4 regions of the Aneurinibacillus sp. XH2 genome follow, and region 1 is predicted to be linked to each of the others. Evidence: riboswitches for the same ligand, from Rfam matches in the RefSeq annotation. Region 1 holds a riboswitch; each other region holds the start of a gene.
The links. A riboswitch is a leader RNA that binds a small molecule or an ion and turns the genes downstream of it on or off. The one in region 1 is predicted to bind thiamine pyrophosphate.
Positions count from the first base shown of each region.

Region 2: linked by a shared signal. The riboswitch ahead of ACH33_RS19710 (thiamine phosphate synthase) and the one ahead of tenA (thiaminase II) in region 1 are both predicted to bind thiamine pyrophosphate.
Region 3: linked by a shared signal. The riboswitch ahead of thiD (bifunctional hydroxymethylpyrimidine kinase/phosphomethylpyrimidine kinase) and the one ahead of tenA (thiaminase II) in region 1 are both predicted to bind thiamine pyrophosphate.
Region 4: linked by a shared signal. The riboswitch ahead of thiC (phosphomethylpyrimidine synthase ThiC) and the one ahead of tenA (thiaminase II) in region 1 are both predicted to bind thiamine pyrophosphate.

Region 1 is NZ_CP014140.1:1,845,998-1,853,412, reverse strand. It holds gene ACH33_RS09230 (ABC transporter permease) at 1-75, opposite strand, end outside; gene ACH33_RS09225 (nitrous oxide reductase accessory protein NosL) at 77-604, opposite strand; gene ACH33_RS09220 (right-handed parallel beta-helix repeat-containing protein) at 601-1,944, opposite strand; gene ACH33_RS09215 (response regulator) at 2,083-2,730, opposite strand; gene ACH33_RS09210 (sensor histidine kinase) at 2,734-3,525, opposite strand; gene ACH33_RS09205 (sulfite exporter TauE/SafE family protein) at 3,923-4,837, shown strand; TPP riboswitch at 4,931-5,033, shown strand; gene tenA (thiaminase II) at 5,172-5,864, shown strand; gene ACH33_RS09195 (ECF transporter S component) at 5,861-6,460, shown strand; gene ACH33_RS09190 (ABC transporter ATP-binding protein) at 6,438-7,415, shown strand, end outside.
Region 2 is NZ_CP014140.1:2,875,544-2,882,958, forward strand. It holds gene ACH33_RS14255 (TerC family protein) at 1-368, opposite strand, end outside; gene ACH33_RS14260 (DEAD/DEAH box helicase) at 706-2,067, opposite strand; TPP riboswitch at 2,307-2,421, shown strand; gene ACH33_RS19710 (thiamine phosphate synthase) at 2,600-3,259, shown strand; gene thiO (glycine oxidase ThiO) at 3,256-4,380, shown strand; gene thiS (sulfur carrier protein ThiS) at 4,400-4,603, shown strand; gene ACH33_RS14280 (thiazole synthase) at 4,609-5,373, shown strand; gene ACH33_RS19450 (hypothetical protein) at 5,560-5,715, opposite strand; gene ACH33_RS14285 (2-hydroxyglutaryl-CoA dehydratase) at 6,156-7,415, opposite strand, start outside.
Region 3 is NZ_CP014140.1:1,218,379-1,225,793, forward strand. It holds gene ACH33_RS05920 (S8 family peptidase) at 1-470, opposite strand, end outside; gene acsA (acetate--CoA ligase) at 766-2,487, shown strand; TPP riboswitch at 2,576-2,676, shown strand; gene thiD (bifunctional hydroxymethylpyrimidine kinase/phosphomethylpyrimidine kinase) at 2,783-3,595, shown strand; gene ACH33_RS05935 (restriction endonuclease subunit S domain-containing protein) at 3,746-4,114, opposite strand; gene ACH33_RS05940 (helix-turn-helix transcriptional regulator) at 4,275-4,673, shown strand; gene ACH33_RS05945 (class I SAM-dependent methyltransferase) at 4,900-5,484, shown strand; gene ACH33_RS05955 (acyl-CoA thioesterase) at 5,684-6,139, opposite strand; gene ACH33_RS19105 (hypothetical protein) at 6,311-6,613, shown strand; gene ACH33_RS05960 (ABC transporter permease) at 6,689-7,415, opposite strand, start outside.
Region 4 is NZ_CP014140.1:1,686,414-1,693,828, reverse strand. It holds gene ACH33_RS08410 (Zn-dependent hydrolase) at 1-447, opposite strand, end outside; gene ACH33_RS08405 (mandelate racemase/muconate lactonizing enzyme family protein) at 444-1,568, opposite strand; gene ACH33_RS19185 (hypothetical protein) at 1,926-2,096, opposite strand; gene thiC (phosphomethylpyrimidine synthase ThiC) at 2,093-3,859, opposite strand; TPP riboswitch at 4,024-4,138, opposite strand; gene ACH33_RS08395 (DMT family transporter) at 4,520-4,843, shown strand; gene ACH33_RS08390 (S-layer homology domain-containing protein) at 4,967-6,016, opposite strand; gene ACH33_RS08385 (stalk domain-containing protein) at 6,389-7,415, opposite strand, start outside.

The sequences.
Region 1 (7,415 bases):
AGCCATAAACGAATAGGCCCATGGATTACGAAATCCCATTTTAATTTCTCTGAGCGCAATCGCATTCGTATGCATCTTATGAATCCGCGCCTTTCTTATCCATCTTCATACTGTCGGAATGGCCGTGCTTCATTTTGTGCATCATATCCATGTTGCGCTCCCATGTATGAGAGTGTAAGTCATTCGCGTTCATTAGCTTTCCTTTTCCTTGCCCATTCAAAAACGTTTGTGCTGCTCCCTTGTCCTTAAATGAATAAATTCCATATCCCATCGGTGTTTTGAACGTTTTATCGTAAATAAAAGAGGCTTCTTTAAGAGGAACCCATTCTTTTGTATTATAGTCCCGGACATATTCGGCTCCTACTTGTTCTGTTCCGTTTTTCTTCTCCCACTCATTCAGGCAACCAATATCGTCAAATTTCAAGGCTTTTCCATCTTTAAGAATGATTTCGGTCGAATGTTGATTGTCCGCTACTTGCATATTACAAACTGAACATTTATCCACATTCTCCTCAATGCTTACAGGATGATACTCTTTGGTTCCACAGCCTGATAATAAAGCGATGGACAATACTGATGCCATAATAAGCCCTTTTTTCTTCATATTCTTCTTACCCCCAAATAGAAAATTGTGCTAATAGATGCTACAAACAAAAACACGCCCATCCATAAAGTGTTTTTCGATTGTAAAGAACGGTGTATATCAGTAGTCAAAGGTGGTCTTATCAATGGTGAAGTATCTTTTGTCCAGGAATCCTGATTTGTCATAAACATACTTTCTAAAAAAAACATTCCTGGAGATTGGAAAAATAACTGATAGGCAGGAACCGCTTCTGTCAGCTTTTGAAAGAAAGGGTTTATCGCATAAGGAATACTGCTATGACCTGTATTCGCCATATCAATTCCTTGAAAATTGTCCCAGTAATTCTCTTTTAGTTGATTGTTGCGACTATCAATTCCTTCAGCCTGAATGACATTCGCATAAAACAGGTTGCTGTGGCATGTATTCTGCTGAGCATTTTTAAGCTGCAAACCAATAAAATTTTGATGAATCACGTTATTCCTCAGATCGTTGTTTTGAGATTGCTCAACATACATGCCAACGCGGTTCCCTTCCAATCTATTTCGCTCAATAATAGACGTTTGCACATCATACAAAAGCAATCCTTGGGAATTAACATTTTCACTCTGTTTATAAAATGTGTTTCCAATTACCTGGGTGTTTTTTGCCCCCATAATCATGGCCCCTGTTACATTATAGGAGCCTACATTATGACGAATGATCGTACCGTTTGTGTACATACAATGAATGCCATATCGTGAGTAATCAATACGATTGCTTTCCACTTGATTCAAATTACTATTTTCGAGATAAATACCATCATGCAGGTTCACAACCGTATTTTCTATGATGTTGTTTTGATGGGATTTCCATAAGTCAATGCCGTTTCCTTTTTGCGACATTTTAGCGGGTGGTTCATCCTTTTGTTCCAACCAAATAATCCGTGTTTCTCGAATCGTATTATGGCTAGCATTGCTCAATTGAATTCCAGAAGATTTTGTTTGTATCGCTAGATTTTCCAGGATATTATCATTTCCTGTTATAACAATCGCCGCCGATTCTTTAGATAAAGAATCAACAATCTCTATTCCGGTAAGACGACTGTGATCTGCTTTTATTTGAATAGCAGGCTGCTTGCTTTCATTTCGAATGCGAACCTTACCATTTACTACTTTAAGATGAAGAGGCTTGTCAATAATGATGGGGCCCTTATAGTCTCCAGCCTGTATCAGCAATGTCTCACCAGGTTTTGCAAGTCTGATCAGGTTTTGGAGATTATCTGGGGAACCCTGCTCATTTGCACTCCCTTCTTGATTGGAGAGAAAAGAAAAGATACATATAAAAATTAGACCTTTTATCAGTTTATGGGACAATTCGTTCACCTGCCTATAAACATCCAGTCGTAATTGACACCTCTTCTATTTTAAACCTGTAATAAGAACAGAAAAATGGCTCGAATGAGTCATCTTTGCACTCATCTTCTATGATTTTTCAACGTTACCTTTTATGCCGTTCTTTACTTATTCTACTGTCAACCCATGCCGAACAGCATAAGCAGCCAGCTGTACACGATTATCAAGATGAAGCTTTTCTAACAAATTTTTTATGTGATTTTTTACCGTATTTTCCGCAATCATAAGACGATTCGCTATTTGTTTATTCGTCTCACCTGCCGCTACCCAAGAAAGGATTTCACGTTCTCTCGGCGTCAAAGAACCCGGATCCGGTTCATTAGATGTCTTCTTTGTACGAAAACGATATAACAATCGATTGGCTATTTCTCTCGATACTTCTACATCCTCTCCAAGCAAAGCATGAAGGTATTGTATCCAATCATCCGGCTCCATATTCTTCAATAAATACCCCTGTGCACCGAATTGAATAGCCGTAAACAAATCCTTTACATCATCCGAAACCGTCAGCATGACAACATGGATTCTTGGATAAGCCATTCTGATCTTCCGAACCACTTCCAGCCCATTTAACCGCGGCATATTAATATCGAGCAAAAGTAAATGAGGCTGAAGCTCACCACAAAGCTTAAGAGCTTCCTGTCCGTCGGCAGCTTCTCCAACAATAAAAAAGACTTCGTCGCTCTCCAATACACTGCGGATGCCTGCTCGTGCTAGCGGATGATCATCTGCAATAACTACTCGATATTGCTTCATTTTTTACTTCTCCTTTGTCACAATTAGTTCTGTTCCCCGCGTCTCTCGCTTAAAGAGACGAAAGCTTGCTCCTAGCTGTTCTGCTCGTTCCTTCATCATGAAAACACCATAGTTCTTTACAGATATTGCAGCGCTATCAAACCCACACCCATCATCGATAATTTTCAATTGCCATCCCCCATCTCCCCCTTTAAATTCAATGATTACATGAGAAGCTCCAGAGTGCTTCCGAATATTAGCAAATGCTTCTTGAATAATAGCAAAAAGCTGTATTTCTTCTTTTGGCGTAAATAATTTATGAGGAAGCTCAATGTCTTCCTTTACATCAATTCCTGTTAACGCACTCCACTCCGAAAGCCACTTTGCCAGTCGAGAGGTAAGTACATCTCCCTCCTCAGGTAAAGAACGCAGATTAAAAATCGCCTGTCGCACATGATTATCGATCATTGAGACAGCATGCATTGCCTCAGCAATGTGTCCTTGCTTGAGCTTAATATTGAGAAAGAAAAGAGTTTGCGCAATTCCATCATGAAGTTCAGAAGCGAGCCTTTCTCTTTCCTCATACACAGCCCTTTTCGCTTGTTCCTGTGCTAATCGTTCATTTGTTGCACGAATAATACGAAACATCCATACAGAAAATAAAAGGGAAAGAATAAATGTAAGAATTGTGATATATAGATTTCCCGTTTCCATAGATAAATACTCCAAAAGAAATTCATGACGTATATATTCAAATCCACCTATCAGCAACGTAGGCAAAACAACGGCAAGTACTTGTAAAAGACGATAAGACATAAAGCGTATTCTCCTTTTAACGTTAATCTTAAGTATCCATTTTTATAATAACTTAGTCCTTCACAGATTAAGATAGCTCATCTGGGCTATCACTTTTACTGTAAGAGATGCTATCATTTGCTGCCCGCCAAAGTAAAAACTTCAGGTATCTCCAAAACAAAAAAACACCATCCTTCGTCCCGTTGATTAGAAAAAGAATCGTGTTTTAATATGCGGCCTTTCATCAACCCATCAAAAGACCTTGTTTCTTGGTTCTGTATCTTGGACAAAAAATAACATGGTTATCCAACAGGAACCCCCTTCTATTTCATCATCATATAATACGCACGAAATGATGAAGGATAAAAAAATGTGAACACTTCATAGATAAATTACGTTTATTTAAAGGAGGAGCTTTATGCAACGACTTATCATTTTTGCCATCATTGGATTTTTTGCCCAGTTAGTGGATGGCTCATTAGGGATGGCATATGGAGTCACTTCCAGTTCATTGTTACTTCTATTCGGCATTTCCCCTGCGGTTGCATCTGCTTCTGTTCACATGGCCGAAGTGGTCACTACTGCCGCTTCAGGTGTTTCCCACATTCGTTTTGGCAACGTGGATAAGCGAACCGTTTATCGCCTTATTCTTCCTGGCTCCCTTGGTGCGTTCATCGGTGCTTGCTTTTTAAGTAACTTGCCTGGAAATATGGTTAAGCCTTATATCGCGATTTTCTTGTTTTCTCTGGGTGTTTATGTTCTCTTTCGATTTTTGCTCGCCGGGGTTAAGAAGATTCCCGCCGCTCAAACTAATCGCACTCCAAGTAAAAAATTACTGGTTCCGCTCGGCTTCATTGCGGGATTTGCTGATTCTACAGGAGGAGGTGGCTGGGGGCCTCTTGCTACGCCTGTCTTGCTGTCACGCAATGAACTTGAACCTCGCAAAGTAATCGGTTCTGTAGACACCAGTGAATTTGTTATCGCCTCTTCTGCTACTCTTGGCTTCCTCATATCATTAGGCTTGGAGCAATTCCATTTGGGATGGGTATTCGCATTGATGATTGGAGGGGTGGTAGCTGCTCCAATCGCTGCTTGGCTAGTCCGCAAGATTCCATCTGCTATTCTTGGAGTATTAGTCGGGGGACTCATCATGATTACCAACCTCAAAACATTATTCGAAACCTTTGGTATAAGTTCCAATCATGTTCAAAATTTGATTTATCTTTTTTTCACCTTCATTTGGGCAGGTACTGTAGCATATAACATTTTACGCCACCGAAAACAGATTCAGCAATCAGAGCAAACGGAATGTTTGGCAACCTGTGAGAAGTAATGGAACAAAAAACCGGAATAAGGATTACACGTAAAGAAAGCATTGACAGATAATGAATAACCTGTTATGCTACGAGTAATTTCATAAGAAAAGAATGTCCACTAGGGGTGCCGTTTACGGCTGAGATAAGGTTTTCCTTGATCCCTTTGAACCTGATCTGGATAATACCAGCGTAGGGAAGTGGCAGCGACGAATCATAAGCCGGAATATGCCTTCCGGTTTGTCTGTCTTTGTCTCGCGTGCCGCTCTGCTACCAGGGCGGCTTTTTTAGTCGAGAAATGGCGTCCACAGTTGGGCTTTCTACATTTTTCATATTGTTCAGGGAGGAATGATTATGTCATTTACACAACAATTACGCGAGGCGGCCGATCCGATTTTTGAAGCGATTTTCCAGCACCCGTTCGTACAAGGACTAGCAAACGGCGATCTCAAAAAAGAAGCGCTCATTCATTACGTTAAACAAGACTTTGAATATTTGAACGCGTTTGCCAGAATTTATGGTATCGCCATTTCCAAATGCGAATCGCGCGAAGATATGCAGATGTTCTGCGACCAGCTTCCTGTCGTACTGCACGGAGAAGCGCATCCGCACAACAATCTCTGCCGCGTCGCTGGCGTGCGTTACGAAGATTTGCAAGGGTATCCACTTGCGCCAACGGCCAGCCACTACATCCGTCATATGCTCACGGTAGCGCATGAGGGGACGCTCGGCGAAATTTTGGCCGTGCTGCTTCCCTGCCCGTGGACATACTTAGAAATCGGGCAAAAACTGATGCGCGAAGTAAATCCAGACTCTTCCCATCCATTCTACGAATGGATTACGTTTTACGGCAAGTCAGTTGAAATGACCGTAACCGACAAATTTCGAGCACGACTTGATGAATGGGCATTGAATGCATCCGATAAAGAAAAAGAAAAAATGAAACAGCATTTCCTGACCAGTTGTCAACTGGAATACGCGTTTTGGGAAATGGCATACACGGAAGAAGCATGGCCGGTGAAAATCGGGGAGGCAGCGCGCCGATGAACTGGAAGATGCGTGAAATTGTGCTGGCCGTCGTTCTCTCGATCGCCTGTGGTGTATTATATCTTGGCTGGTCCACCCTCTGGTTGCCCATCTCGGCGCTGGTAGGCCCGGTCGGTGCGGAATTTATGTTCGGCGTATGGGTCGTGGCCAGCCCTCTTGTCGCTTTTATCGTACGCAAACCGGGAGCCGCACTCATCGCCGAAGTGGCCGCAGCTGCTGTTGAAGTGTTCACCGGCAGCCACTTCGGCCTCTCTTCCCTGCTTATCGGCATCCTGCAGGGGCTTGGCGCCGAAATCGCGTTTTTCATGTTCCGTTATAAAAAATATTCGGTGCCTGTGTTAATGCTGTCCGGGGTATTGGCCGCGATCGGAAGCATGGTATATAGCTTACTGGCTAACGGGTTTGCCTATTATACAACCGGTGTGCTGCTCGCCACATTCGGCCTCCGCGTCATAAGCGGTGCCATTCTCGGAGGCCTGCTTGCAAAGATCATTGCCGAATCGCTCGCAAAAACCGGCATTCTTTCTTCCTATGAAATGATGAAACAACGCAGACACCACGGTGGTGACCCGTATGACTCCGCATCTGGCGTGTAAGGATGTCTCCGTCCGATTCTTTGATTCTCGCTTTTTTACGTTAAAGGATGTTACCCTCTCCATTGAGAAGGGAGAAAAAGTTCTCTTCCTCGGACCGAGCGGTTGCGGCAAGTCGACGCTTCTTGCCGCGCTGGCCGGCCTTATTCCTGGCTCTATCGAGGCGGAAATAACAGGCGAAATCGTCCGTCCGGACAGAATTGGCATCATGTTTCAGGACCCTGACGCACAGTTTTGCATGCTAACGGTCGGAGACGAAATCGCATTTAGTTTGGAAAACCGCTGTGTGCCCCGGAACCAGATGGATTCACTCATCGAAAAGGCGATGGCACAAGCTGGGCTATCTTTGCCGAAAGATACTCCCATCGCCACGCTATCTGGCGGAATGAAACAGCGGCTCGCGCTCGCCTGCCTGCTCGCTTTGGACGCGGACACGTTATTTTTCGACGAACCAACCGCCCAGCTCGATCCGCAAGGAAGACAGGAGATTTTCGAGTTATTGCGATCTTTTTCCGATAGCGACGTTACAATGGTATTTGTTGAACACGTGCTGGACGGATTAATTGACTGGATGGATCGCGTCGTTCTGTTCGATGCTGGCGGCCGCCTTATCGGCGAAGGTACGCCAGAGGACGTGCTGTCCTTATATGGGAAAGAAATGGAAGAGGCCGGAATTTGGAAGCCGCGCCTCTTTCCTCATACAATGGAAGAAGTATGCGCCGACCCTTCCCACCCTTTACAAACAGAGTGGTCGTCCCAACTCCAGCGAAGCAAGGCGAAGCATACAACTTCCTCTCTGAGAACGAATGAACCGGTTTATACGGTGCATGATCTGTCGATTTCCTATGGAAAAAAACAAGTGCTCACTTCCATCAACTTCTCGCTGCATGCGGGGGAATGGGTGGCCATCGTCGGAAAAAATGGGGCCGGAAAGAGCACATTGCTCAAAGTGTTGGTT
Region 2 (7,415 bases), 1.0 Mb from region 1:
ACGTTGTCAAGACCCATCATCACGTCAGCGACAATAATGGTACGAATGGCTCCCAACAACGATGAACTGCTCTTAATATTTTCTTCTTCTTCCTCGCCAATAAGAAGCTTATACGCGATCCATACAAGAATCACGCCGCCGACAAAATGCAAGCCCGGAATTTTCAACAGCCAAACGACAAAGATTGTAGCCAGCGCGCGTATCGCAATTGCACCGGCTGTCCCCCAGATAATCGCTTTTTTCTGCTGCTCTTTCGGCAAATTGCGAGACGCGAGCCCGATTACAATCGCGTTGTCGCCGGCCAGTACCAAATCAATAATAATAATGGAAAAAAGCATGGAAAAAAATTCTGTGGATAAAAAATCCATTACAATCATCCTCCTCTCAATATTTTCTACTGTGTGAAAAGCAACCTAAAAAAATGGATTTCTTTCTAAAAAACACAAAAAGACCTTGCCGAATACGGCAAAGGTCTTGCTTACAACATGAATATGCTGCCGATAGAGCCGGGGTTCCCGCCGAGTTCCCGTAATGACGACCCTATCGTTTTCAAAGCTACTCCCCTATGGGCTTATTTACTTTTAACTATAAAGTACAATGTATTAGGCTTACTGTCAATCCGACATTTTGGCTATAAACGAGGAAATAGAAGGATACAAAAAGGGAGGCGTTCACAAGAACACGTCTCCCTGCCCCTCTTATTTCTTATTTCTTATTTCTTCTCTTGTATATTTCTTCTATCTTGCGGCGGCGTTCTTTGCGCAACTGCTTTTCCCGTTCAAGCCGCATTTTCTTTTTATAACCTGGCTTTACTTTCGGCGGCTTCGCTTTGGCGCGTCCGCCCTGGCGCTTCTTCTCCGTCTCCTTCGCTGCGACCTGCTCCGTTGTTTTCGCTTCCTGTGCCTCTATCGTGACCGCTTCGTCCCGCTTGCGCAGTTTTCGTTCCTCACGTGGCTTGCCGCCAAGAAACTTCTGCTCCACGCCGCCGCTAATCGCCCGAGCGAAGCGGTTGAACCACTGCTTCTGGCGCGGCGAAACTAAAGAAATGGCTTCACCTTGCTGCCCGGCCCGGCCAGTACGTCCAACACGATGAATATAACTTTCTAAATCGGAGGGCATATCGTAATTGAATACATGGGTAATCCCTTCCACATCAAGGCCACGCGCCGCAATGTCTGTAGCGACAAGATACTGGAATTTGGCCTGGCGGAACCGCTCCATAATCTGCTCCCTTTTCTTCTGGGTCAAATCGCCATGCAATGCCTCCGCTTCGATTCCGTTTTCTTGCAGGCGACGTACCAGTTCATTTACCCGTTGTTTTGTATTAGCAAAAATCACAGCCAAATACGGACGGGCCTCCTTGACAAGTTCCATTAACACATCCGATTTATCGCTCTGATTTACTACATAATATGATTCTTTCGTATTTTCTGCCGTAATCTGCCGCTTTTCAATCCGCACAATTTGCGGCTGATTCATAAAACGATGAGCAAGCTTACGTACCGCATCCGGCATCGTCGCCGAGAACAATAATACTTGCTTTTTCTGCGCCGTCTGAATGAATACCTCTTCCACTTCTTCCAAAAAACCCATCTCTAGCATTTTGTCCGCTTCATCCAGCACGAGCATTTTGATGCGGCCGAAATGTAGCGTTTCTCGGCGCAGGTGATCAAGAATACGCCCCGGTGTACCGACCACGATATGCACCTGGCCGGACAACTTGCTAATCTGGCGCGCAATATCCTGTCCGCCGTGTAACGACAATACATGTACGCCCAAATACTTGCCCAAATCGGCAACGTCGTCTGCAATCTGAATAGCAAGCTCCCGCGTCGGCGTCATAATCAGCGCCTGCACATCTTTCTTTTGTATCTCTAACATCTGAAGCATCGGGATAACGAAAGCGGCGGTTTTACCCGTTCCGGTCTGCGCCTGACCAATAACATCTTTGCCTTGAAGCGCAAGCGGAATCGCTTCTTTCTGAATCGGTGTCGGTTCTTTATAATACAGATCCGCAATCGCTTGCAGAATTTCCGGTTTTAACTGAAAATCCGCGAATGAACTCATAGCTTCCTTCCTTTCTTCGCAAAAACAAACTATTTTTTATTCTACCCGAATTCTCTTAATTATTTCTACCCAAAAAAGGAAAACAGGAACAAAACTTCCCGACGTTTGCTCCTATTCTTCATTCTTTCTAAAAATCGAAAATTAATTCTGAATTTTATTGATATAAACTCATTTTATAATAAAAGCATCTTCACATGCTTTTCTAAATCTATTATAATGATAAAAAAATATTATATAGAAAGCACTACTAGGGGAGCCCGATGAGCCGGGCTGAGAATGAAACGCGATGAAGTTTCTAAACTCTTGGGACCTGATCTGGTTCGTACCAGCGTAGGAAAGTAGTAGGCATTTAATCCATTCGTTACTGTAACGTACAGGCCGGGTCCCAGCATAAGATCCCGGCTTTTTTTAATGTACAATGACTAAGATTTAGGAATAAAAACTCCGCCTCTTCTTCCTGCGCTTACGCCCACCGTCCATTTCTTCCTAAGGAAGCGTGTGGAACGGGAGCGAGATATAAAGAGGTATGCAAATGCAAAAACATGTTTTTCACGTAATCAGTAGCGGCAAACAATCGCTCGTTGAAGCAAAACAAATCATTGCAAATATTCATCCCTATATTGATGCCTTCCACTTGCGGGAAAAGCAGCGAACCGCACGCGAACTATGGGAGTGGACGCAAACGCTCGGCAAGGTCGGACTTACGCGCGAAAAACTAATCATAAACGACCGGGCCGATGTTGCCCTTGCAGCTGGAGCTGTCGGGATTCAAACGGCTTATCACAGCCTTCCAGCCCCGGTTATGCGCCACCTCGCCCCTTCTCTCCTTCTCGGTGTCTCCGTACACAGCGTAGAGGAAGCAAAGGCGGCAGAAGCAGCAGGGGCGAATTATGTATTATTCGGCCACGTGTTTGCCTCCGCTTCCAAACCAGGACAGGCAGGCCGTGGGCTAGCGGCGCTTCGGGAAGTAGTGGAAATCGTTTCCATTCCCGTCATTGCCCTTGGAGGGATCACACCAGAAAATACAGTAGAGATACTTGCAACCGGCTGCACCGGCATCGCGGTACTGTCAGCTGTCATGCAAGCGAAGGAACCTGTGCTTTCTGTGCAACAATTTCAACAGGCCATCAGCCAGGTACGAACATCTCCACGTCACGTCTGGCCGACGGCAAAAACGGAGGGATCACATTGAAAAAACAACAGGACGCCGTCATTATCGGCGGCGGAATTATTGGCGTCTCCATTGCCTATCAGTTGGCCAAGCGCGGAAAAACAGTCACCGTTCTTGAAAAAGATACCATCGGCGCGCATGCTTCGAGCGCAGCAGGCGGCATGCTAGGAGCGCAGGTCGAATTTTCTGAGCCGGGACCATTAGTAGAGCTTTCTCTACGCAGCCGCAGCCTATTTCCCGATTTGCAACAAGAACTATACGCTGTTTCAGGCATTGATATCGGACTTAATCATGCGGGAATGTTGCGTGTTGCTTGGACAGAAGAAGAAGGCGACATGCTAAAACATCGGGCAAGTTGGCAGCATGACCTGGGCCTGCGTGTCGAATGGCTGGATCGAACCGAAGTAAAACATATTGAACCCGCTGTCAGCGACGAAATGAACGGAGCGCTCTATTTGCCGGATGATACGCAAGTGTCCGCGCCGGATCTTACACGCGCATTCGCTGTCGCCGCCGTCAAACACGGAGCTACGATTCTCGAGCGTTGTGAAGTGCTGGATATCGAAGTCGCCGATGGACAGATCACCAGGCTTAGCACTACGCAGGGGCCATTTACAGCCGAACATTACGTGCTCGCCGCCGGAGCCTGGAGCGGACGAATCGCGCGTAAACTTGGCCTATCTGTTTCCGTTTTTCCGATCAAAGGCGAAGCGTTCTCCGTACTATGCATGCCGCAGCCAATCCAGAAAACCATTTACTCACACGGATGCTACATCGTTCCGAAAAGCGGCAATCGCTTACTCGTCGGTGCATCTTCCGCGGACTGTGGATTTGACGAGCGCTTGACTTTAGGCGGTTTGCAGGAATTGATGACGAAAGCGGTGCGTCTTCTGCCGGCGCTCAAAGATTGCACGCTCGAAAAAACGTGGGTTAGTTTGCGCCCACAAACCAATGACGGCCTCCCTTATTTCGGTTCTGTCTCTTCCTGCAAAAATTTGCTAATCGCCACAGGACATTACCGTAATGGTATTCTTTTGAGTCCCCTGACCGGGGAGATCATCGCGCAAATGATTGCCGGGGAGGCTCTGGACGTTGAACTTGCCCCCTTTTCCGACAAACGTCATGTCCCTGTAACTTCATAAGAGAGGAAGGTGAAGCCGCATGACTTTGACAATCAACGGCGAAACGCAAACCGTTCCCGACACAATTGAAAACGTACGGCAATTGCTTGAGTACTTACACATCCAAAACCGCATCGTTATTGTGGAAGTGAACCGCGAAATTTTGCAAAAGGAACAGCACGCCGTAACTAGGCTTTCAAACGGCGACACGATTGAATTAGTACACTTTGTTGGTGGAGGTTGATACATATGCTTAAAATTGGTCCCTACGAATTTTCATCCCGCCTGCTGCTCGGCACAGGAAAATTTCCAGATTTTGAAGTGCAACGCCGCGCGGTGGAAGCTTCGGAAACGGAAATTTTGACATTTGCCGTTCGCCGGATGAATATTTACGACCCAGCACAACCGAACTTTTTGGAACAGCTCGATTTAACCAAATACAAACTTCTGCCCAATACAGCCGGAGCCAGCACAGCGGAAGAAGCGGTTCGCATCGCTCGTCTGGCGCGCGCATCCGGATTGTGTGACATGATTAAAGTAGAAGTGATCGCAGATACGAAAACTTTGCTGCCGGATCCACTCGCCACGCTAGAGGCGACTAAAATCCTTGTAGAAGAAGGATTTGTCGTATTGCCATACACAAATGACGATCCGGTGCTGGCCCGCCGCCTGCAAGAAGCCGGGGCACATGCGGTGATGCCAGGCGCATCCCCGATCGGCAGCGGACAGGGAATCCTTAATCCGCTTAACATCAGCATCATCATCGAAGAAGCTACCGTGCCAATCATTATTGACGCCGGAATCGGCACGCCATCCGACGCAACGATTGCGATGGAACTCGGCGCGGATGGTGTGTTGTTGAACACGTCAGTCTCCGGCGCACAAGACCCTGTAAAAATGGCGGAAGCCATGAAACTGGCTATTCAAGCCGGACGACTGGGCTTTGAAGCGGGTCGAATTCCGAAGAAACGATATGCCCAAGCTAGCAGTCCGATGGAGGGCATGGTTAACTAAATCAATCATTCGGATCGTTTATCCAAATATTTCTCCCATCATTGATGTGATGGGAGAAATATCTTTTAGAGGGTAACGAGCATGGCTATCCCCTTAGCCACTAATACCATTAATGTAACAATTTCCAAAATCATCGAAAAACGTGTGCTTCTTTCCATCCACATGCACCACTCAATTTTCATGTTTTTATTCTTTACCACCTATCACACTCATCTGAACCTTATATTTCCCTGAGCGTTTCCCCACTCCATCCCGACGTCGTTTCTCACATCTCTTCTCCCCTTCAAATTCTTTATCAAATTCATCATCATAAAACGCAGAAAATGCTGGCGACTTCTCCACTCCAAAAGTGACTCTACAGCGTCAATTCGACGTTTCGATCATTTATGGCAAAATAAAAAACCTCCAAAAAAATATGGAGGCTTTACTTTAAGGAATTTTTTTAACCGAATAGCCCAAAAGTCTCCCGCTTCGATAAGCGGTGAGATGAATGGGCTTCGGATAAGGACAAGCGTTAGCCTGTTCAGTTATCCAACAATTTGGTAAACTAAAAATATGATATTCTTCGACAACTGGATATATGAGGTTGCATGGAGAAATGAAAAATGCGAAAACCAAGCGATCCCTTCCATGCGTAAAATATCCAAGGGAATGAAGAACTCCGAAACGTCGGACATCTAGGGTAGGGACTACCCGAAGTAACGCTCAGGGAGAAGAAAGGTTGCTTTCTTCGTGGAGCTGAGAAGCCCCCACCTCTAAGCGAAGCGCAGGTGGTGGGTAGTTCACACTCCTTCTATTTCCTCTTTGTTGCGTCGGAAGAACAATTCGCCTGTAAACCTGCACGTACCATATACCGCATTCGCCGCCGTACAAGCAACGACGTGACGGCTTGTTTGCAAAGGATGGATAAACTTTGAACGAGTCGCTACCTTCTGAAGCTGTTCGACCGTAAAACCTTTTTTCGTTAATGCTTCGTTAAACTCCTGCTGCGCAGCCTGTTTTGCCTTAAATAGCATCATCTGCACTCTGCTGTATACATTAATCGCTCCGTCTCCCGTCGTTTCAATCGGAAGAAAGATCGTTTCGGGATACTTCTCAGTAATCAATGACTGAACCCCGTCGGATACCCCGGAAGACGGCATGCATCCAAATGGCTTAACGGAGATGGTCATGTTTACTTTTCGTTTTTTCACATTAAGGATTAACTTGCCTACTTCCATATGCCCTTCCCCGCCGCGCAAGTGATTGTCATAGTGTTCATGGGCAACTCGGGCAATCTCATCCATGTCAGGTAAATGGTAATTATACAAACCGATTATCTTGGCGTACATCTGAAACATGATCCGAAGAGCACGATCAGCCACCCATAACATACGCAAATGCAAAATAGGTTTTTTTCCCTGCAGGCCGTAACGTCCAGAGTCCGACTCGCGCAGATTCATTCGCCTCAGAGTATCATAGCGACCCTCCCAGATAAGATACAGAATCCAAGCTGTCACTGACTGTACGTCGACTTCAGCCCCTTCCTGCTCCAGAAAACGCTGCAATTGATAATTGCCGTCCCCTTCTGTTGTCATGGCCCAAAACTCACCGATAATGCTTACTTTAGGCTTTACCTGTGTCCGGTCTACCCGAACAGCTTGCAATTCCTTACGGCATCTAATGAGCGCTGGAATGAGCCACCTCCGCCTGCTTAAGGCGTCATACAAGTGTTGTTTGCAACGGCTTAAGGCTGCCTCCGTCGCGCCTTTTTCCACTTCATAAGGACGAATACGGTACCCTAATGCATTCAAAATGTCTCCTAAAAGAACCGCTTTTAGAAAACTGATGAAAAAGGAAGTGTCTAATTTGAGGGCTGATTCTCCACCAGTTGCCTGCTTTAAACCGTCTTGCTGCTGAAACAACAGAACACGAAAACCGTCAAATCCAGCATCCCGCAAGGCCTTCCGGTACTCCGTGACATAAGTGCCAAAGCGACAAGGGCCGCAGGAACCGCTAGTAATAAACAGATAGTTGCGGATGATTTCCTCTTTCGATTTCCC
Region 3 (7,415 bases), 630 kb from region 1:
GCGTTGGGAAGCAAAAGATAGTTTGGCTCCGCAAACTGCACGTTTGGCCGCTTGTTGAAATATGCGATCAGTTCGTCGGCAGACATGGTTCGCGATTTGAAAATATACATGCTGCCGAATCGCGCTTTTTCCCAGCCGTTAATTGCCTGTATCATTTGTTTGAGCTCGGTGGGAGAAGGCGGACGCTTGAATTTTACGGTCACTTCGCGTTTCATGTAGTGGCTTGTTTCATTGCTGTTGTGATGAATTGTGATGACGTGTTCACTATTGTTCAGCCTGGTGCGTGTTTCATTCAGTCCGCTGATGTAGTTAATGCGGTAAAATTTATGTGGTTTTGTCTGTTGTGAAACAGATGAAGTGTCCGGTTTCTTTGGAGGGGCTTCGCTTTGTTCTGGCTGGGCCAGAAGAAAGCAAGCACCCGCAAAAATGACAGCCAGCCCGCCTACCGCGTATCGAGTAAAGTTTCTCATAGCTATCCTCCTTTCCGCAAGCGTGCGGTTAGGTATAGCGTTTGGCTGGCACCTCGATCGTATGAACGGTGAATTTTAACAGCTGCTTTTAACAGCATATTAAGCGTAAAGGAAACATCAATGAAAACTAAAATAAATATAAAAAATCATAATTTTAAAAAGGTAAACGCTTTATTTTGTCGAATACATGTAGTACATTGTTATATAACAAGATGTATACAAACACCAAGACATATAGATAGAACGATAAGGGCTTGGGGAAAATTGCATTCGTTTGGGGATGGGGGTAGAAATCATGGCTACAAAAGAAGGACTACAGGATATTATGATGCTTGACGAAACGGCAAATTTAAAAAATTACGAGGAAGCCGTTCGTACCATGGATTGGAAAGAAGTGGAGAAGAATTTTTCCTGGCATGAAACAGGAAACGTAAACATTGTATACGAGGCGATTGATAGGCATGTAGATACAGGAAATGGCGATAAGATCGCGTTGCTTTATATGGATGGAGAGCGGGAAGAACGATACACGTACGCGGAGTTGCGTCAGTTGTCCTGCCGATTCGCTAATGGATTGAAGGCGAAAGGTGTAAAAAAAGGTGACAGGGTCTTTATTTTTATGCCGCGCAGTCCCGAGCTGTATATTGCTTTGCTTGGAATTGTACGCATCGGTGCCATCGCGGGTCCGCTGTTTGAAGCGTTTATGGAGGATGCGGTGCGCGATCGTTTGCTGGACAGCGGTTCCGTGGCTGTCGTAACGACACAGTCCTTGCTGTATCGCATTCCTGTGGAGGAATTGCCGGAATTAAAACACGTGATTCTTGTCGGAGCCGAAGGAAAAACAGCAGAAAATCAAACGTTGTATCAGGAACTAATGTCCATATCCGATGAATATATAATCGAGTGGGTAGAGCGTGAATCAGGCATGCTGTTGCATTACACATCGGGCTCCACCGGTAAGCCGAAAGGCGTTTATCAGGTGCATGATGCCATGGTGCATCAATACCTGTCCGGAAAATGGGTATACGACCTGCGCGAAGGTGATGTTTACTGGTGTACGGCGGATCCGGGATGGGTAACCGGAACATCAGCGGGTATGTGGGCGCCGTGGTTGAACGGTGTGACGGTTGTGCTGCGCGGTGGACGCTTTAAGCCAGCCGATTGGTACGCTACGCTGGAGAAATATAAAGTGAACGTGTGGTTCAGTGCGCCGACCGCATTTCGTATGCTGATGGGTGAAGGGGATGAATTGCCGAAACGGTATAACCTTTCCCATTTGAGGCATATTCTTTCAGCGGGAGAGCCGCTTAACCCGGAAGTTATCCGCTGGGGATTGGATGTGCTGAACCTACGTATTCATGATAACTGGTGGATGACAGAAACGGGTTCGACCATCTGCGCAAACTACCGTTCCATGCCGATTCGTCCGGGTTCGATGGGGAAGCCGTTGCCCGGCATTAAGATGGCGGTTGTTGATGACGAAGGCAATGAATTGCCGCCGAATACAATGGGGAACCTCGCGATTATGCCACCATGGCCGGCTATGATGCGCCAAATCTGGAACAATCCGGCTAAGTATGAAGAATACTTTAGAACTGGTTGGTATATTTCTGGTGATTCTGCGTATATGGATGAAGACGGCTATTTCTGGTTTGAAGGGCGCGTGGATGATGTCATTAATACGTCCGGCGAACGTGTTGGTCCATTTGAGGTTGAAAGCAAACTGGTAGAGCATCCGGCGGTGGCAGAAGCCGGCGTAATCGGGGTACCGGATCCGGTGCGTGGAGAGATTATTAAGGCGTTTATTACGCTTCGTGCAGGATATGAGGCGAGTGACGCTCTAAAAGAAGAAATTCGTCTTTTCGTTAAAGAGCGTCTTGCTGCACATGCGGCACCGCGCCAGATCGAATTTCGCGACAAGCTTCCAAAGACGCGTTCTGGCAAAATTATGCGTCGTGTGCTAAAAGCGTGGGAGCTTGGTCTGCCGACTGGTGATCTGTCGACTATGGAAGAGTAAAAGAGTCAAAAAGAGAGGATGATTCTTTTCTGGTTCTTCTTGACGCTTTGGCGTAGAAGGAGTACCATTGGAATGAACTCAATACGAAAACCGCCACTAGGGGAGCTCTTGGGCTGAGAGAAGCGCTTGCTTCGACCCTTAGAACCTGATCCGGATAATGCCGGCGGAGGGAAGTGGACGGGTGATGCCGCGTAGCTGCGCTTATATATGCATCTCACACGCCACTCCACCGGGGGGCGTTTTTTGTATATGAAGGGAAAATGCAGGAAGCAGACAGCGAAGAGAGGTGTGTATAATGACAGTGCATAAAGCACTAACAGTAGCAGGGTCTGATAGCGGCGGCGGCGCCGGTATTCAGGCGGACTTAAAGACATTTCAGGAGCTTGGTGTATACGGCATGTCCGTACTTACCGCACTTACGGCACAGAATACGCAGGGGGTACACGGCGTGTTTCCAGTTCCTCCTGAGTTTATCGCGCAGCAAATGGATGCGGTGCTTTCGGATATCGGGACGGACGCAGTAAAAACGGGGATGCTATTTAATAGCATCATTATTGAAACGGTCGCAAAAAAACTCAAGGAATATAATGTGCGTAATTATGTGCTCGATCCGGTCATGGTTGCCAAAGGAGGTGCCCCTTTGTTAGTTACGGAAGCGGTGGCTGCCGTCAAGGAACATCTGCTGCCGCTTGCGACGGTCGTTACTCCTAATCTTCCGGAGGCGAAAGTGTTGACAGGCATGGAAAAGATTGAAACGAAAGAAGAGATGAAAGAAGCGGCTAAATTGCTTCACGATTGGGGGGCGCAACATGTAGTAATTAAAGGTGGACACGGCACAGACGACATTGTGACCGACCTGTTGTATGACGGGCGCGAGTTTGTAGAATTGTCCGCTGAACGATTCCATACGCAGCATACGCACGGTACCGGCTGCACGTTTGCGGCCGCCATCGCGGCGGGGCTCGCCTCTGGAAAAAACGTTCGGGAGGCAGTAAAGCAGGCAAAGGTCTTCATTACGGCCGCTATTAGTCATCCGCTCGGTATCGGACACGGCCACGGTCCAACCAACCATTGGGCGTACCGAAGAGAAGGAAGCAACGATGTTTAAGGCATGAAATAAATGGGCGTGTTTTGCAGTAAGTATAGAAAGAAGAAATGAGGGGTCAGGCTCGTAACAGAAAAGGCTCGTGTCTTTTTTGTTGCCTATTCCTGACCTCTCGCCTTATTTATAGAATCTTACTGAAATTTTACTGAATATTTATATTGTTGCTTTTTGGTTTGCGTTTTTACTCTTTTTCAGTGTTTCTTTGATTTCGTTCAGTGTTGACAATATTTCATCATCCAATCTTTCGTCCAGTTTTTCCACCTTTTCTTCCAACTGGATGACCAGTTGGGCGACGCGGGCAATTTCTTCTTTGCTGGGCAGGTTATTTTCATTGAGAATTTGGTCTACCATCTTCTTGTATTGCTCCTGGGAATAAAAAAACCATTTTTGATATTCTCCGATCATAGACGCGTATTCTGTTGTCTTAATGAAATCGTCTATCGTTTTCCCGAAAGTTTTTTCCACAAGGTCGTACCAACTCTTCCACATTTGCACTGGATCGAACGTTTGATTGGATGCCACGCGAATCCCTCCTGTTTTTAATCTCTCACTTTTATATTACGTATGGTAGGTAAAATATACAAACAAAAATCTTTAAAAAATTAAAAAATATATGTTATTTTTCTGTTTGGTTGTTCGTATAGTGAAATGAATAGGACACGATAAGGGGGAGAAGTATGTTATGGGGAATAGCAAAAACGAACATAGTAAAGATAAAGTTTACGTCTGTAGCGCGAGCGCGCCGAAAAATTTACTGATACCCTGTGTCTTGCTTTTGCTCCGCCGGATGAGTAACTATGGATATCAAATTGTTCATGATTTGGTAGAATTCGGATTTTCTTCTATTGATCCTGGTTATGTATACCGGATCTTGCGGCAGTTAGAGAGTGAAAAATTTGTGCAATCACGTTGGGAAGTTTCCAGCGGGGGACCTCCCAAAAGGATGTACTCTATCACTGATGTAGGAAATGAATACCTTGATACGTGGTCTCAAGCCTTAGAAAAGTATCAATACACATTGAAGCGTTTTTTTAGCATGTATGAACGGCTTTTATTTTCTTCAACCGAAAACAAAAAGTAGATTATTTTTAAGAAAGCAGAAGTGCTTCAGGTGTATATCAGCCGTTTCAAATTTCATGTTTTGCGTAAAGGATGCTCGTGACTTCAGTCATGAGAGGAATTTACGCTAGACTCAGGCGTGCCTTATGGCACGTGAATGAGCCTACATCCCTCGTTTCTATTCACAGCATGTAGCATTCTATTCCTTAATTAGCTAGAATTGAGGAAAAGGGGCGGGAGGTGAAAGCATGGATTACGTAGAGCGGAATCGGGCTTCTTTTGATAAACTGGCCAATCAGACAGGGGTGAAATGGCGTCATCATGAACTGACGATACAATTTATTTCAGCGTTTCAAATGCTTCTGGGCGGTAATTGCGTGTTGGATCTCGGTTGCGGCGCGGGGCATGATGCGCTTCGGCTCAAGCGGTATGACCTGCAGGTGCAAGGGCTTGATATTAGCGAAGTTATGCTTGAGCAGGCCAAACAAAAAGTCCAGGGTGTGGAATTTATTCAAGGGGATTTCCGCCATATTCCGACGGGAAGCGAACGGTATGACGGTGTGTGGGCGAACGCTTCACTCATTTATCTTACAAAAGAGGATTTACATAAGGCTTTAGATGAAGTATATCGAGTATTAAAGCCGGGTGGTGTATTTTTTTCTTCTTACCGTCTGGGTGAAGGAGATGTGGTTATTGACAATATCTTTCACCAATTGTATGGAGAAGAGGAGATTCAGAATGTTTTGCGTTCGCATGGCTTCCGCATTTTTGATAGGACGAATACAGGAGGCGGAGACGAACCGTACCTGAGCCTTTATGCCATTAAGCAATAATCCATTTGATTACATAAAATAGCCAAAGGAAGTCCTTCCTTTGGCTATTTTTGGTGATGCGCCTGGCATGGGCGTCATCTCCAGGGTTCAAGTCCCGAATGGCGAAAGCAGTAGTAGCCATTAGCTTAAGACAAGGGTGTCGACCAAACAAGAACTTGCATTTTTTCATAGGTGAGAGGACGGGGATGACTCTTCTTTCCTACTCGGTTGTGTACTGTTGTTTTGCCAGAGTGCGACGTCGGTTGCGGATTTCGAAACGCTCAGGGGCGGTGCGGTAGTTCCAGCGTTCTTCTTCTGTTTCGGGAAGCACAGGCGGAACGGGCGTTGGTTTGCCGTTCTCGTCTAAGGCGACGAACGTCAAATAAGCCTGTGAAGTTAAACGGCGTTCTCCTGTAAGCAGATTTTCCGCTTCTACTTTTACATAAACCTCCATGGATGTGTTGTGTGTCCATGATACATAGGCTTCTAAGCAGATGGCTTCACTCGTGCAGATCGGCGCCAAAAAATCGAGGCTGTCACTTGATGCGGTCACTACTTGCCTGCGGCAGTGTCGCATAGCCGTGATGCTAGCGACTTTATCAATATATGCCATAACTTTGCCCCCGAAAATTGTGCCATGGTAGTTCGTGTCTGGGGGTAGCACAATATCGGTCATAATCGTGCGGGATTCGCTTGTCTTTTTCGCTTGCAAATGGTGTTCACCTCCACAAAGTTAAAGTAGGCAGGCACCTAATTTGCCGCCTCTGGGCAAGTGTCGTGTCTTACCGTCTCATGGGTGAATACAGTGTAGCAGATTAAAAAAATACATGAATGGAGGAAGTTACACGTGTATTCTCATTATCCCATGGGCATGGTTCAGACGACGGATGTGGAAATCGTTAAGTGTTACTATCACATGGAGAAGATGAAGTATTACGAGTACAAGTGTCATAAGCATATGCATCATAAAAAGCACTACAAGAAGTATTATAAACGTTATTGTTACCACAGAAAAATGTATGAACATTATTACAAAAAAGGCTATTATGCAATGCCATACCCGACTGCCTCGGCACAGCAACCAATGTCGCCTTCGTGCTATCCGACCGCTCACTACGATAAGCGTGACGATAGCTCTTCCAGCTACTGAGATAATATAGCATACAAAAAAACGAGGCGTGTTTGTCCCTCTTTTGTAGGGACAAACACGTCCCCTTTGTTTTTCTTATTTCCAACCTATGTATTGATGGTTGCGGTTGAAAAGGGTGGGGTAGACGAGAAAACCGAGAATAATGCTTGTCAGGGCGGAAGCGGCCGTAAACGAAAACATAATCAATAGTTGATAGCGAACCGCTTCAATGGGACTTGTACCCGCGATAATTAATCCGGTCATCATGCCGGGAAGCTGGACGAGCCCGATCGTTTTCATAGAATCAATAACCGGGATCATACCGGCGCGAATTGCCTGGCGGGTCATACGTTCGCTTGCCTGGCGGCTTGTAGCTCCTAGCGAAAGCGCCACGAGAATTTCTTCCCGCATTGATTCTGCTCGTTCTCGCATTTGGTTAAGCAGGAGGGAAGAGACGATCATGCAGTTGCCGATCACCATACCGCTGATTGGAATGATGGATTTCGGCTCCCAGTGAATCAGATCAAGCGCCAGCATCATACCAATTGTGAATCCAGTTACAACCGAGATGGTGAAAAAAATACGAGCAAATACATGCGGAACGCCTTTGCCTCGTTTGGCCGAATTATGGGCTGCAACAAGAACCATCATGAACAGCATGCAAGCAATAAACGCCCAGTGCCGGCTTGAAAACACGAATTCCAGTACATATCCCACAGCGACTAATTGAATGATCGCGCGGATCGTGCCGATAAACATGTCACGTTCAAGCTTTAGTCTAAGCTGGAGCGATAAAAGTATGGCAATAAATACGAAACTAACA
Region 4 (7,415 bases), 160 kb from region 1:
CAGGTGTTCAGGAAGTAATTTTCCAGTAAAACTGCGGCTGCCCATAGTAGACACATTAAAATCGTTTGGTTCCTCAGCGGTAAACGATACAATTTCAAGATCATGATTCAGCATGATATTATGGTCTTTTAATGTTCGAATGATTTCTTTTGCGACTAAGACACCTAAAGCACCATCATATTTTCCCCCGTTAGGTACGGTGTCAAGATGAGAACCAATGACAATCGTTCCCTTTTTTCGACCATTTCCCTTCATCAACCCCCATATGTTAGAGGCACCGTCCACTTTTACTTCAAGTCCGAGTTGTTTGAGTTCGTTAATAAATAAGTCCCTTACTTCAAAATCCGCTTCCGAAAAACTTGGTCTTGTTATGCCGTTGTTTGGATCTTTTCCATAACGTGCATACTTTTCTAAATCATTTTGCAGTCGTTCAATCGAGATGTTCATTTAGACTCTCTCCCAAGTAATGAGATGTTGACATCAATGCCTAATCCTGGCTTGTCCGAGACTTTCATCGCTCCGTTTTCCACTAGATCCATCATAGGCGTTTCAGTAATGTCATATTCATGCAAATAAGCTCCACATATAAAGTCGCTCGGATTTTTGACAACTGGGGTACTTGTAACAAATTGGGCACTTGCGGCAATGCCGATACCGAGCTCCAAGTTGCTTCCAACCGTACAGGACATTCCTGCCGCTTCCGCCAATGCAGCAATCTTTCGAGATTGATAAATTCCGCCTACTTTACAAACTTTCAAATTGATAATATCAGCGATGCCAAGTTTGATGGCATTCATCGCGTCTTCAGGGCTAAAGACCGTTTCATCGATCATGATTGGTGTTTTTACTTTTTCACGGATTTCTTTTATACCGAAAATGTTCCATTTTCGAACTGGCTGTTCAACCGACTCAATTTCGCCCGTCTCCTCAAGTTCCTTAATCACTTTAATTGCAGTCGGTACATCATATCCCTGGTTCGCATCCAGGCGAATCTTTGCCTCTTTTCCTGAATCGCTTATCGCTTTACGAATTAGATTCACTAAAGTGATATCTCTTTTCGGCTCATTTCCAACTTTAATTTTGATCACGTTGAATCCTTCATTCACTCGTCGTATGGCTTCTTCGTAAGCATCTTCATTATTCTTAATACCCACCACATATGTGAGTGGAACCGTTTTTCTAGCTTCTCCACCCATCAATTTATAGAGCGGCTGGTTCAACGTTTTTCCCCATGCATCATGAAGCGCGATGTCAATCGCTGATTTTGCTGCTGTTTGTGCGTAAATCACCTGATTCATTTTCGTATGTGCAACCGCTATTTCGTCAACAGGCAAGCCAATCAACGCCGGTGCTAAATAAAGGTCGTTTACCAGCTTAATTGTTTCTGCCGTCTCCCCCATGAAGGCCGGAGATGGAGCGGCTTCACCGAAGCCGTGAATGCCATTTTCCAAAATTACTTCTACAATAGCATGTTGTCTTATGTTTGCAGAATACAAAGAAATTTGCCACTTGTTTTTAAGCGGTACTTCTACAATGTGAGTGACTATTTTCTTTATTCTATTGGTCATTCTCTGTTACCTCCTGTTTTGTCGTTATATAGTCGTTAATAGGGTAAAAAATAACTTTTTATCATTTTCCGATATTTTAATTTTGTCGCTATAATTTCGTTAATTAGAATATACTCGTTTCTTTGTTTTTTGTCAATTAGAACTTTTTTTTCAATATCAAAATATGACTGATTCTTTTCTCTCTAAGACGGGTAACACTCGTTACCGCCTCCATCTGATATTGTTAATTGGAAACTCTGTTAGAGCAGTACACCTAGATTTCTAGCAACAAAAGATAGGTAATTTTACCAAAGACGTAAAGGCATCTGCCATTATAAATTTTGCAGATGCCTTCAAGCTTGCTTAGCTCTTGAACTCTTAATAATAAAGCGCCTCAGAGAATCCGCACTTTTTGCATGTCCGCACATACGCGTCTTCTTTAAAATCATGTTTACATGTATCCTGTATCGTCCGTAACTGCTTCTTTAACAAAAGAATCTCTCTCGATAGCACTGCGATCCGATTTTCAATTTCTTTTACTTGTTTCACCGATAAATTTCACTTCCACTTTCACGGAATTCCCTGGCCTTTTCTTTCATCCCTTCACTCAGTGCGTCTTGCATATCCAATCCTTTGCTTTCCGCATACGCCCGAATGTCCTGTGTAATGCGCATACTACAAAATTTTGGGCCGCACATGGAACAAAAATGAGCGTTCTTTGCTCCCTCCGCCGGCAGTGTTTCATCATGGTATTCCCTCGCCCTTTCCGGGTCAAGCGAAAGATTGAATTGATCGTACCAGCGAAACTCAAACCGCGCCTTTGAAAGAGCGTCGTCGCGCACCTGTGCTCCGGGATGTCCTTTGGCCAGATCCGCTGCGTGGGCCGCAATCTTATATGTGACGACTCCCTGGCGCACATCTTCCTTGTTCGGCAAACCAAGATGCTCTTTTGGCGTAACATAACACAGCATGGACGTTCCGTACCATCCGATCATCGCCGCACCAATCGCAGAAGTAATGTGGTCATACCCTGGGGCAATGTCTGTTGTCAACGGCCCCAACGTATAAAAAGGAGCCTCCTGGCAAATTTCGAGTTGCTTATCCATATTTTCCTTAATTTTATGCATGGGTACATGTCCAGGCCCTTCCACCATTACCTGTACATCATGCTCCCATGCGATTTTGGTAAGTTCTCCAAGCGTTTCCAGCTCAGCAAACTGCGCTTCATCGTTTGCATCAGCAATACTTCCAGGCCGCAGTCCATCCCCTAACGAAAATGCAACATCATACGTTTTCATAATCTCGCAGATCTCTTCAAAATGCGTATACAAAAAGTTTTCTTGGTGATGCGCCAAACACCATGCAGCCATAATAGACCCACCGCGTGAAACAATTCCTGTGACGCGTTTGGCTGTGAGCGGTATATAGCGTAATAATACCCCGGCGTGGATCGTAAAATAATCGACTCCCTGTTCAGCCTGCTCAATTAACGTATCCCGATAAATTTCCCATGTTAATTCTTCCGCTTTTCCTCCCACTTTCTCTAATGCTTGATAAATGGGAACCGTACCGACCGGAACCGGAGAATTTCGGATAATCCACTCGCGTATTGTATGAATATTTTTGCCGGTGGAAAGATCCATAATCGTATCGGCACCCCAGCGAATCGCCCATGTCATTTTTTCCACTTCCTCTTCAATGGAAGAAGTAACGACTGAATTCCCAATATTCGCATTAATTTTTACATGAAAATTTCTCCCGATAATCATCGGTTCGCTTTCTGGATGATTAATATTCGCTGGAATAATCGCCCGACCCGCCGCCACTTCCTGCCTTACAAATTCGGGGGCCATATTCTCGCGAATAGCGACAAACTCCATCTCTGGCGTAATGATACCACGCCGCGCGTAGTGAAGCTGTGTGACATTTTTTCCTTTCTTTGCACGAAGCGGACGGCGTGTGTATCCTGGAAATTCTTCCTGCACAGCCCGGTCGACACTCGAACGAAATCCATTATCTTCCGGCTTTACTTTTCTTCCTTCATACTCTTCTACATCGCCACGCTCCTCAATCCAAGTACGGCGAATTTTCGGCAATCCTTCCCTTATATTTACGCTATACGTCTCATCCGTATAAGGACCGCTCGTATCGTATACGCGAACCGGCTTATTTTCCTGCAACGCCTCTCCGCTTTTTGAAGGGCTTAAGGCAATTTCACGCACCGGCACCCGAATATCGGGCCTTGACCCTTCCACATACACTTTTTTGCTATTTGGGAATTTTTCGACAGTTAAATTTCTTACTTGTTCCATACTACCTTTATCCTCCTTTTCCAATTTGAATACATTGCAAAAGGACAAGACAAGGATCATAACCGTGCCGCGGATGAATATATCAAAAAAGCCGGATTCACAAGGACCCGGCTCTTCTTAACAAAACATCTGCACACCCGCAATAGATGGGAAGACGCAAACATTACGCATGCAAACTACTTTCCTACGCTGGTATGATCCAGATCAGGTCCCAAGGGTTTAGAAACGTACGCGTGTTTCATTCTCAGCCCGGACTCCCGGACACCCCTAGTAGTAAAATGATTCAGTTGTAAACTTCGCGCAGCCAAAAGACCCTGCGCTTAAGAAAATTATACCAATAAATTACTAGATTGTAAAATGGAAATTTTACAAGCAAATTTTGTCTTACCATCCCCTTGTAGGATAGTAAGACAAAAGATAATATAAGTATAGTAAGAACGTTTTTTCTTTGATACCGGAATCATACGGAGTTGTGGTAGGGAATTAGCTACTACGTAAAATGATTCCTGTACCAATAGGTAAAAATGGTGTACGACGAAAACTGTCGGAGGGTACGCTCATGAAGATATGGATGCTCGTTGGCGGTTCAACCCAGAAAGCTCTGTCGAGAGAACAGTCAGTTGTTCACTTATCCTTAAAATAAGAGAGGGGGAGATATCCATGCATTGGATTTATCTAATTCTTGCGATTGGTTTTGAAGTCGCCGGAACGACATGTATGAAACTTGCACAGGGATTTACTAAAATACTCCCATCCATAATGATGGGCATTTTTTATGTGGCCAGTCTTTCTTTTTTAACAATATCATTGAAAAAAATCGATGTAAGCTTAGCATATGCTATCTGGTCCGGTCTGGGAACAGCGATCATCGCCATTATCGGCGTTTTTCTCTTTAAAGAATCGCTGACGGCGGCAAAAATAACCGGCATTATTTTTATCATTCTGGGCGTTGTGCTGCTTAATCTGTATGGAGAAGCGCACTAATATACGACAAATAGAGACTGCTACCTTCGCCATGCGAGACTTTCACCCTACAGACAGCACCCATGCCAGGCATACAAAAAAAGCGCAAAAGTCTCCTACACTTCTGCGCTTTTTTGTTCATACCTATAGATATCGTTTCACACCAACCACCTTGTAGTGAGACAAATACCAGTCGATATCATTTATCTTCACCTCGCCCTGACCACTGGCTGCATGCGCCATTCGGCCCTGGCCCACATAGATACCTACATGCGATATTTTTCCGTCTCCAGTATCAAAGAAAAGCAAATCGCCTGGCTGCATGTTTTTTAAAGAAACAGACGTTCCTTTTTCGAATTGCTGGCTTGTGGTGCGTGGTAAATCAACACCAAGGGATTTGTATACATATTGTGTAAATCCGCTGCAATCAAATCCTTTAGGTGTTGTACCACCCCAACGATACGGCGTGCCAAGCAACGGCTCGACTTTGCGCATCACCAACTCATCAAGACGAGAATCCGTACGAGATGCTACCTGGCGTACCGGTTCTGTTTTTGGCACGGAACCGAACAATGCTTTCTGCAATATAACAGCCGCTTCAGCACGTGTTAATTCTTTCTGTGGATTGAAATAGCCATCGTCTCCTAAAAAAACTTGTCTTTGTGCAACTGCTTGTACGCTATCAATAGCCCAGTTACTCACTTTGGCTTTGTCCAAGTACGGCAACTGCCGATCGGAATGAGAATAGTTAAACGTGTGGGCGATAATTACAGCTGCTTCTTCCCGCGTAATCGGACGCTCTGGAGCGAAGCGGGTGTCTGATACACCTTTAACGATTCCCATTTGGTATGCTTTTTTGACTGGTTTATAGTACCAACTGCTTTCCGCTACATCTATAAATGGAAAGGTATGTATATTTTCTTCTTTTTCTATCGCCCTTGATAAAATCGCAGCAAATTCTGCGCGAGTTATCTTTTTGTTCGGCGAGAATGTGTTTGCGGTTGTTCCTTTTACTATCCCTTTTTCATAAAGATTATAAATGCTTGGTACTGCCCATGATACGTTGGATACATCCGTAAAATTCCTGCTTGCTTCCGCCGTTCCAGAAAAAAACGGGGCGAATCCACTTGTTAAAGACACCGAAAACAATCCTGTCATTACTAGCTGCTTAATCCCTGTTTTTTTCGTTTTCATAGCCTCTTTCCTTCATAGAATTGGTTGTTATCTGCTTTATTAAACACCACTCTTTGTTTCCGTTGGATCTTTCTACTTATCATATAAATATCGTAGAAGTTACCTTTCACATTATAAAAATGAATTGTTATCAAACTATGATCGTTTTGTGAAATTTTTAAACATCCCTTACCTCATTATCTTCCAGCATGCACCATAAACCATTGACAATTCGACTACGTTTTTGCTTATATTTTTTTCTCACAGGCACAATCGATCAATATGGAACTCGAAAACACCTGCATTAGTTTTTAGAATAAGGGTTGCGAAATAACTTGGAAATAAAAATGAACCTCCCTCCACTTATAGAAGTGGGAGAGGTTCATAAACGATTTATTCAGGCAATGGAGACCACTTTATTTCTTCTTCAATAGGCTGTGTTTCACCAGGTATGATTGAATAATATGGATTAGCATACAACAGCCTTGTTATAAACCATCCTTCTTTACCATCTACCGTAAGTTTTTCGATAATAAATTTTTCAGTACCTAGAGTCGAGCCAAAAGAAGTGATTTCTGGATAAGTCACTGTATATTCTACGGCTGTCTCGCTAAGTTTCTTTTCTTCTTTGACTGTGATGGGCCCAACCCAGGGACTTGATCCTCCAGTTGTCCAATTTTTTTCACGAACACGTTCTTCAGCCTTTTTCCGAAGCTCTGGTGATAATACAGCGTATTGAAGAGCTCCGCTCCGTGTCTGCTCGCCACGTCCCCATAGCTTCATTGCTTCTTCAGGTGTAGAAGCAACAAGAGCATCTTCGACCGCTGCTAGTTGCTGCTCAATCTCCGCTTTGTTTGGCGCTTGAATAAAAAGTTGATTTGTTTCTTTGTTATACTGAACATCTGCCCAAAATAATTGCTCCAGCCAATCCATAGGAATATAAAAATGCCCATTATGATTTTCCGCACTATTAACGGCATAAGAAACATATTCACGATTGACTGTAATTGAAATCACTCGTTTAAGAGATGAATCCGGAAGATTCAAAACCAATTCGTGATCGCGATGGAATAAGGGCTGGTTTTGAAGAAAAAGCCATGCCTTTTTTGCATTTTCTGTAAGAGGCCACATTTCTGCTTCTTTACTTGCCTCATATGTTTCCAATGCTCTATTATAGGAGGCTAATTTCGCTATCTTATCCGTAACGTCTTCTGTCTGAATGAATATATCACGTGTTTTAGGATCCCATTTGATAGAACGAGCACCTAACTGTTCGGCAGCCCACCGAATAGGAACCATAACTTGGCCATTTACTACGTGTATACCCGGTGGCGTAGCAACGGTAGAACCGTTGACTTGAATAGTGAGAGGAGAAGCGACAGATGCATACGCTTCTACTGATCCTAAAATTAACATTGTG